Regions from separate parts of the Microbulbifer sp. ABF4_148 genome, predicted to be linked through region 4. Evidence: predicted binding sites of a transcription regulator. Region 4 holds the regulator's gene; each other region holds the start of a gene.

What was found. The regulator PhoB, encoded in region 4, activates phosphate uptake and scavenging genes when phosphate is short. The targets are predictions, from matches to a motif close to TGTCATAAANNTGTAACA.
Region 1: the regulator PhoB is predicted to act here: its motif matches at 917-934, upstream of ppk1 (polyphosphate kinase 1).
Region 2: the regulator PhoB is predicted to act here: its motif matches at 1,062-1,079, upstream of ACXAD0_RS05635 (PhoX family protein).
Region 3: the regulator PhoB is predicted to act here: its motif matches at 1,272-1,289, upstream of ACXAD0_RS07825 (UDP-2,3-diacylglucosamine diphosphatase).

The regions. Positions count from the first base shown of each region.
Region 1 is NZ_JBSWUI010000001.1:1,276,648-1,278,851, reverse strand. It holds gene ppk1 (polyphosphate kinase 1) at 1-817, opposite strand, end outside; gene ACXAD0_RS05610 (Ppx/GppA phosphatase family protein) at 944-2,204, shown strand, end outside.
Region 2 is NZ_JBSWUI010000001.1:1,284,197-1,286,400, reverse strand. It holds gene ACXAD0_RS05640 (TonB-dependent receptor) at 1-986, opposite strand, end outside; gene ACXAD0_RS05635 (PhoX family protein) at 1,160-2,204, shown strand, end outside.
Region 3 is NZ_JBSWUI010000001.1:1,806,539-1,808,742, reverse strand. It holds gene olsF (bifunctional ornithine lipid synthase OlsF) at 1-452, opposite strand, end outside; gene ACXAD0_RS07825 (UDP-2,3-diacylglucosamine diphosphatase) at 449-1,240, opposite strand; gene ACXAD0_RS07820 (cyclase family protein) at 1,436-2,204, opposite strand, start outside.
Region 4 is NZ_JBSWUI010000001.1:698,982-701,185, forward strand. It holds gene phoR (phosphate regulon sensor histidine kinase PhoR) at 1-572, opposite strand, end outside; gene phoB (phosphate regulon transcriptional regulator PhoB) at 746-1,450, opposite strand; gene ubiA (4-hydroxybenzoate octaprenyltransferase) at 1,547-2,204, opposite strand, start outside.

The sequences.
Region 1 (2,204 bases), 580 kb from region 4:
GTACGACTTCCGGCATGGCCGCATCATACGCGAGGCGCACAGGATCGGCCTGTTTGCGTTTCTTCAGGGATTTCGCCACCCGGTCAACGATGTTCTGTGTGATCTCCTCGCCCAGCTCCAGTTCGGCATCGCGACTGATCTTGAACATATAGGCATCGGCACGCGCGATTGGCAGCACCTGGCGGAAAACATCAGCCAGGCACGCACGAATAATGTTATCCAGGACGATGTAGACCTTTTCCTGCTGCCCCTCACGGGAAGGGATCACCACAAAGCGTGACAGTGTATCCGTGGGGATCTCCATTGCGGCGAATCGCTCGGAGCTATCTTCCAGGCGAAGATGAATCGCAAAGTAAATACTCGCTTCATTCAGCAATGGCATCGTCGGGCGATCATCGATAAAGAATGGCTCGAGTTCCGGCAGTACCTCGCGATGGAAATAATCCTCCACGTAGGTGCGCTGGCGTTCCGAGAGCTGCTGCTCGTTGACGATATGGATATTGTGCCGGTCCAGGTCTCCCAGCACCTTCAGATAGGCACTGTAGGAGCGCCGCTGCAATCGCAATACTTTCTCGTTGATCGCGGAGAGTAGTTCGGAGTACTGCTCTTTCTTCTTCGCGTCTTTGGTAAATGTGGCAATGCGGCGTACGTCCGCAACACGAACGCGATAGAATTCGTCGAGGTTGTTGGAAAAGATCCCCAGAAAGCGGACACGTTCAATGATTGGTACGCTCTCGTCTTCCACCTCCTGGAGTACGCGTTCGTTAAACGACAGCCAGCTAAGCTCTTTGGGGTACAGCGGGGGTTTCTTTTCCATGGATTGGCAGTATGTGGCATCTCTGGGCCCATTTGCGCGGATGACTATAAAAGTTCCCGCGAAAGGGTGTTGGACAAGTAAAGCAGTTTGCTACATTAATGTGACAATATTTTGACGGGGTATTCGATGCCAGAAGACGCCGAACGCTACGCAGCGCTGGACCTTGGCTCCAACAGTTTCCACCTGCTGCTGGCGGAATTCCGCGACCAGCGCCTGGTACGCCTGCACACCGACCGCTCCATGGTGCGCCTCGCTGCCGGACTGGACGACGAGCGCAATCTCGACCCGCTCGTAGCCGAACGTGCGCTCGATGCGCTGCGTCGCTTTCGTCCGGTCATGGAGCAGCTGCCCGAGGACCACATTCGTGTGGTCGGCACCAATACCCTGCGCGCGGCAGCCAATGCAGACGGCTTCCTCGAATCGGCCGAAGCTATTCTCGGTGCACCCATCGAGATCATCAGCGGCGTCGAGGAAGCGCGCCTGATCTATACCGGGGTGATGGCCGCCGCCAGCGGCGCACCCCGCACCCGCTGCGTGATCGATATTGGTGGTGGCTCCACGGAGCTGGTCCGCGGCGAGGCCACCCCCAAAGTGCTGCAGAGCCTGTTTATGGGCTGTGTTTCCTATAGCAAGCGCTTCTTCGCCGACGGCGTCATCATTGGCAAGCGTAAAAACAATTTCCGCCGCGCCGTTCGCGCGGCTCGCGCCGAGCTGCAGGAGTTTCAGCACCTGGCCGACGGTGCCGAAGTCATTGGCGCCTCGGGTTCCGTCAAGTCGGTTGCACGGGTGCTTAACGGCGGTGAGATCGGCCAGATCCTTTTCGGCCCACTGGAGGAACTGGCAGAAAAAGTCGCCAATACACCCACGATTGAAGCACTGGATCTACCAAATCTGGATATCGAACGCCGTCCGGTGTTTGCTGCGGGCCTGGCGATCCTTTATGCCCTGTTTGCCGAACTGAAAATCCAGCGCATGACGGTGTCCCCCTATGCCATTCGCGAGGGGATCGTTTATGACCTCGCCGGCCGCCTGCATGGTGGCGACCGCCGCGCAGCCACGGTCGATGCCCTCGCGCAACGCTGGGAGGTGGATGAAGACCAGGCTTTGCGGGTAACCAAAACAGCGCTTTGCCTGCTGAAAGAATGCAACCCCAATGCCAGGGGAGACTTCTGCCGCCGCCTGGAATGGGCCGCTCGCCTGCATGAAATCGGCCTGGCGCTCTCCCACAGTAATATGCGCAAGCTCGGCGCCTACATGTTGGAACATGCCGATCTCGCCGGCTTCGCCCGCAGCGAACAGGAGCATTTGGCACATCTGGTGCGCAACCAACGCGGACGTATCAAGCCGCCGCGGGAGCATTACGGCTTTCACCCCCGCGCAGACCTGT
Region 2 (2,204 bases), 590 kb from region 4:
TCCAGTGCTGCGTCTGACCAGATGGCACTGCCGTTGGCAATGGTATCCGGATCGTCATTTTCTTCATCCAGCTTGAATGAGTTGCGCTGACGCTGCTCGTCATCGGAGAAATCGGAATACAGGGTACGCAGGTACAGCGCGTTGTCTTCGTCCAGCTGCAGATCAAAGTTTGCAGCCAGTCCAATACGTTCACGGGTAATGGTGTAGTCGCGCTGCTCAATTTCCTTGGCACCGACGGCAGAGGTTCCATCGATCGCATCCAGCGGCTCCCAGGCACCATCCGTTTCGATATTGTCGGAACCAAACTTGCGATCCTGCCAACTGGCCGCGAGTGCAATACCCAGTTTGCGTTCGCCGTCCAGCTCGACGATATCCGTCATGGTCCCGGCAATCTTGGGACTGTTTTCTTCCGCAAGGTCGTTGTAGCTGTTTTCGACACTCATTTGCATGGTACGACCATCCCGATCGAACCCACTCAGACTTTTGATCTCGATCGCACCCCCGATAGAGTCCGCACTCATATCCGGTGTAAGAGTTTTGAACACCTCGAGGCTGGCGAGCAGATCGGAAGGAATGACATCGAGTGCGACCGAGCGACGCGAGGATTCTGGCGCCGGAATGTTCATCCCGTTGATGGATGCGGCATTCAGGTTGGGATCAATACCGCGAACACCAACGAAGCGACCTTCGCCCTGATCGCGTTCAATAAAGACGCCGGGCATACGCTGCAGAGCCTCACTCACATTGGCATCTGGCAGCTGGCCGATCGCGTCAGAGGTCAGCACAGCGACGACTTTGTCGGAATTTCGCTGACGCTCAATCTGGCTTGTAGCGTTCGCGGCCTGCGCGGTAACCACAATGGTTTCCAGTTCTGCCTCGACTGGCTCCTGCCCGAAGGCTGGTGCCGCGGCAATGGCCAGCGCCAGTGCACTGAATGGCATTGGGGCAAAGCGGGATTTTGCCGGCGCGTTTTTACTCATGGTCATATTTTTGACTTCTCCGAAAGTTAGGCTGTTGGCGTTTTATTTGGCCGGCAGGCTAGACTTTCGATGTGAACATCGTGTGACCTTTTTTTGAAAGTTAAAACGCACACCAATGTATTGCGTCGAAAATAATTTTTATCCCGCACGTGAACGTGCCTTTTTTCTGCAATAGAACCATGAAAAATACGCCAGACAATCCCGGCCGCCGCCAGGCGCTGAAGACCCTCGGCGCCGCCGGTGCGCTCGGAACCGGATCATTACTGCTTGGAGGCTGCCAGCGCGCTTCGGATGGCACCACGACGAATGCCCTGACCTTCACAGAAATCCCGCATGCGCTGGACGACCGGCATCACGTCCCGGAAGGCTATGAAGCGCAAGTGTTGCTGCGCTGGGGAGATGCACTATCAGCAGATATGCCAGAGTGGCAGCCGCTAAAGATGGACGCCGCTGAGCAGGCAAAACGCTTCGGGTATAACAATGACTTTATTGCGTTTTTGCCACTGCCATACGACCAGAAAAATGACACTAAGATTGCAACTCATCGTTCCGACCGGGGACTGCTGTGTGTCAACCATGAGTACACCCAGCCCCATCTCATGTTCCCCGGCTATAACACTGAAGAAAAAGCCACCCGTGGCGTGAGCGCGGAACATGTCGATATCGAAATGGCCGCCTGCGGACACACCATCGTAGAAGTTCGCTTCGACAACGGACACTGGCAGACTATTGAAGACAGTACATTTAACCGGCGTATTACGGTGAACACCCCCATGCAAATCGTCGGACCGGCTGCGGGCAGTCCGCGCATGCAGACCTCTGCCGATCCGAGCGGCACACGGGTGCTGGGTACATTGGGCAATTGCGCCGGCGGCAAAACCCCCTGGGGAACGGTACTCATTGCCGAAGAAGGATTTGCCGGCGCTTTTCAAGGCGATCCGGACAATGTTGCGGACGCGCGGGAAGCGCACAATCACCAATCGTTCGGAGTTGCCAACGACAACCGCAACTGGGGGGACTACCACGATCGCTTTGATGTCGAGAAAGAGCCCAACGAGCCGAATCGATTTGGCTGGATGGTGGAGCTGGACCCCCTCGACCCTGCGAGCACGCCGCGCAAACTCACCAACCTGGGCCGCTTCGAACACGAGGGCTTTACCCTGGTGACGAAAGCCGGACAACCGCTGGTCGCCTATGGCGGCGACGACGATGAACACCAGTTTG
Region 3 (2,204 bases), 1.1 Mb from region 4:
GCATCCAGATGCTGGTAGATCCCCTCCACGTCGGTGCGGCGTGTACGCCCTTTGAAATTGTTCACTGGCAGCAGGTGGCTGCGCAGTGGTTCGATATTCCACAACAGCTGGCTGGCCACAGCCTTCACATCTCGCCGAACCCGCGCAACCATATCGATCAGGGCCAGGCCATCCAGGCTCCCCAGGGGATGATTGGCGACAATCACCAGCGGTCCGCTTTGGGGGATTCGCTCGAGGTCCGAGGGCGTAATGTCGTAGCGAAAATCAAAGAACGCAAAAACCTGCCGGATAAAGTCGATGCCCCCCAGGTGCGGATACAGTCGACCAAACTCCCGCAACTGCTCTTCACAACAAATTTTTTTCAGGGTTGCCGACACCAGTTTGCGCGTGGGCCGCTGCGGTGCCGCGCTGTACCAGGGGTTCTGCTGTAACAGGTTTTCCAGCTGAATCATGCCGCCACCGCTTCTGTCATGATGTGGGCGATCTTTGGCGAGCGATGCCAGTGCAACAGGTCGAAGCGCCCATCCTGCAATTCCACCACGGCGCTCATGGTATCGACCCAGTCCCCGCAGTTCGCATACGTGACGTTTTGCCCCTTCGCCTCACAGTCGCGCAGGGCTGCACGGTGAATATGGCCGCAGATGATCCCATCGAGTCCACGCCGCGCGGTTTCGCGGATAGCAATGCCCTCAAAGTGATTCATCATCCGGCGCGCGGCATGCACGCGGTTTTTTACGTGATTGGCCAGCGACCACCAGGGCAAGTCGAAGCGCCCGCGCCAATAGTTGATCCAGCGATTAAAGCGCAGCATCAGGTAATAGCTCTGATCACCGATGCGATAGCTGATGGGATGCACGCGGATGTCGTGTTCAAACTGATCACCGTGCGTAACCCAGTGTCGCCGACCGTCGACACCGGTGTGGACCCACTCACGCTCAATCTGAATATTGCCCAGACGCTTGCCCGCCCAGCTGCGCATCGGGGCATCGTGGTTACCGGGAATGTAGATGACATTGCGCGTCACACTGCTGATATCGGAGAGCATGTCCAGTAGCATCGACGAGGCCTGGCACCAGCTGCCCTTGCCCTGGGAGATCGCTTTCATATCGAAGATATCGCCAACCAGATACAAGGTGTCGGCCCGATGTTGGGCGAGAAAATCAGCGAGCCGATGCGGCTCACTATCCCGACTGCCCAGGTGCACATCTGAAATCCAAATTGCGCGATAACGATTGCCCATTGCAAAGCTCCCATTTCGGTTTGGGCAACTCTGCGCCATTTTGATGACAGTGCGACGGACGTTTTTTGAAGGTTATGTTGCTGTGCAGGGCGGCAGGAATCTCAGCGACCGGAACCGGGTTTCCGGTTTCAATATTGGAGAATGAAACCTGCAAGATTCGACCGGTAATCCGGACCGCAGCTTGAGTGCGAAGGGCTAGGGTTCCGGGACAAACCCGACAATCCGCAGCGGCCCGCCACTCCCGCCCTTGATTTTCATCGGCAGTGCCACGATCCAGAAACCACGATCCGGCAATGACTGCAGGTTCGCCACATTTTCAAAGGCGGGAATATTGCGCTTGAACAACACCTGATGGGTTTCAAACTGGGTGGAGCCACCGAAGTCGATACTCGGGGTATCCAGCCCCACCGCCTTGATACTGCGCTTCTGCATCAGAAATTCGGCTGCCTCCGGCGACAGCCCCGGGAAGACCAGCTTTTTGACCGCCGCCTCGCCCCGCTCCGCCGTACCCATATACTTCTCCCTGTCGGGCCAGAACTGCGCATTACCGGTATCAAACAACACGATACTGCCGTCCGGCACCAGACCATGCTGGCGTTCCCACCGCTGAATATCCTCGACCGAAATCTGGTAGTTACGATCCTTGCCGATGCGGTCGGCAACCCGAATGATCACACCCGGACCAATGGTCTGCTCAATGGGAATCTGGTCGACCGACTGCTGGCCGCGCGCAAAGTGCACCGGCGCATCAATATGGGTACCGCCGTGCTCTGCGGTCTTCAGGTTATAGGCAGAATAGTAAAACCCCGCATCAGACTGCCCCTCGAATACCGTAGTCTTCTCGAACTTGTCTGCCGTTGGCCAGTAGATGGTCTCGTCAGAATAATCGTGGGAAAGATCGACCCAGCGGCCCTTGAAGGGGTCGTCGGCGGCGTACGCAGAAGAGACAAACAGCAACGCGAAA
Region 4 (2,204 bases):
ACGACCACTAATGCCTCGTCCTGACCGTAGTGGGTGACTTCGACCTGAAGTATGCGGGTTTCATCGCCTGGGGCCGTCATGGTGATCGGCCCGGAGTTACTGTCGGTCTGGTGCATATGGTGCACGAACACCGGATCGCGGACGAAGTTGACCAGTGGCTGGCCAGCGTCACCGGATTGCAGGTTGAGCAGTTCCCCCGCCGTGGGGTTCCACCACGCCAGGTTGCCGTCACCCTCCAGGGCCACAATACCTTCACGTAACGCGCTGGTGCTGTCCTGCACCCGGCGCAGCATGGCATGCAGTTTCTGCTTTTCGCGGCGGTGGCGGCGCTGCATGCGGTAGAAATCGTCGGAAATTTCGCCCCAAATACCGAATGCGGTGGGCGCCGGGCCACGGCGGCCATTTGCCAGCCAGCGGTTGAAGCGGCTCTGTTGGGTGAGGATCCAGATCAGGTAGATGCCCAGGCCCAGGCTCAGGCTGAGATGCCAGTAGCCTGTGGCAAAGCCAAAGATAGTGCAGCCGAGGGCGATCACAATCAGGCGAGAGAACTCGCCAATACTGCGTTCCAGCATGGTCGTTGGCGTTCCAGTTTGAGCCGCCTGGAAAAGGCGGTCCCATTACCGTGGAATCGGGGCGAAGACTGCCATCGCAGCGACGCCTCCAATGGTCTGTTCAGGCGGGGGCAATTGCGAGCAAAGGGTCGTGTGCCCCGGCTATCGGCGCGGGGCCGAACCTGTGCGGATTGTCACACTTTTTCCGGAGTTTGCACAGAAAAGCGGTAGCCGGTGCCGCGCACGGTCTGGATATAGCGGTCGTGGCCTTCCAGACTGAGCGCCTTGCGCAGGCGACGGATATGTACGTCGACGGTGCGCTCCTCGACATACACGTTGCCTCCCCAGACGTGGTCCAGCAGCTGGGCACGGGTATAGGCACGCTCCTGGTGAGACAGGAAGAACGTGAGCAGTCGGAATTCGGTGGGGCCCATCTCGACGGCCTGGCCGTCGATGGAAACGCGGTGGCTCAGGGGGTCCAAAACCAGCTTGCCGGCACGCAATGGTTCTTCTGGCGCATTGGGGCCAGCGCGGCGCAGTACGGCTTTGAGCCGGGCAACGAGTTCCCGGGGGGAGAACGGTTTGGTGATGTAATCATCCGCACCGGTCTCGAGTCCCTTGATCTTGTGGTCTTCTTCACCCTTGGCGGTGAGCATGATGATGGGCAGGCTGGAGGTGAGTTCGTCGCGCTTCAGGCGTCGCGCGAGCTCGACACCGGAAACATCCGGCAGCATCCAGTCGAGCAGGATCAGATCCGGTTTCTCATCGATAATGAGAGCGTGGGCTGTCTGTGCGTTTTCCGCCTCGAGACAGCGGTAATCCGCCATTTCCAGCGCCACCCGCAGCATGTCGCGCACGGGGGCTTCATCGTCGACGATCAGAATAGTCTTGCTGTGCATCGTTCCTGTCATACCTTACCTGTCCAACGGACGCTGCCCATTTAACGGCAATACAATGACAAATATATGACAGCCGGGGGAGAGTCCCCATAGTACTCACTTGTCAGCGAGTGTTGAGAACAGAATTCCCGCAAATACCGCAAGACCTACCCAGTTGTTGTTCAAAAAGGCCCTGAAACAGTCATCGCGCGCCCGGTCGCGGATCAGCCATTGCTGATAAAGAAACAAACCGGCGGCGACACCGAGCCCAATAGTGAAGGGCCAGCCCAGTTCAAAGCGCTGGCCGACCAGCATCAGCGCGAAAATGACCATGCCCTGCAGTGAGGCGGTCATGGCCCGGTCCAGTTCGCCAAACAGGATGGCCGTGGACTTCACGCCGATGCGCAGATCGTCGTCCCGGTCCACCATGGCGTAAAAAGTGTCGTAGGCGACGGTCCACAGCAAATTGGCGGTGTATAGCAGCCAGGCTTCCGGTGGCACGCTGTCATTCACTGCGGCAAAGGCCATCGGAATGCCCATGCTGAAAGCGGCGCCCAGCACGACCTGGGGCATATGGGTGAAGCGTTTGGCAAACGGATAGCAGAATGCCAGTACCACCGCGACCAGCGACAGTTGGATGGTGAGGGTGTTGGTCGTCAGTACCAGCAGGAACGCCAGCAGGCACAGCCCCGCAAACAGCAGCAGCGCATCGCGCGGCTTGATCGCGCCGGTGGCCAGAGGCCGCGTCGCGGTCCGCTCCACACTGCCATCGATA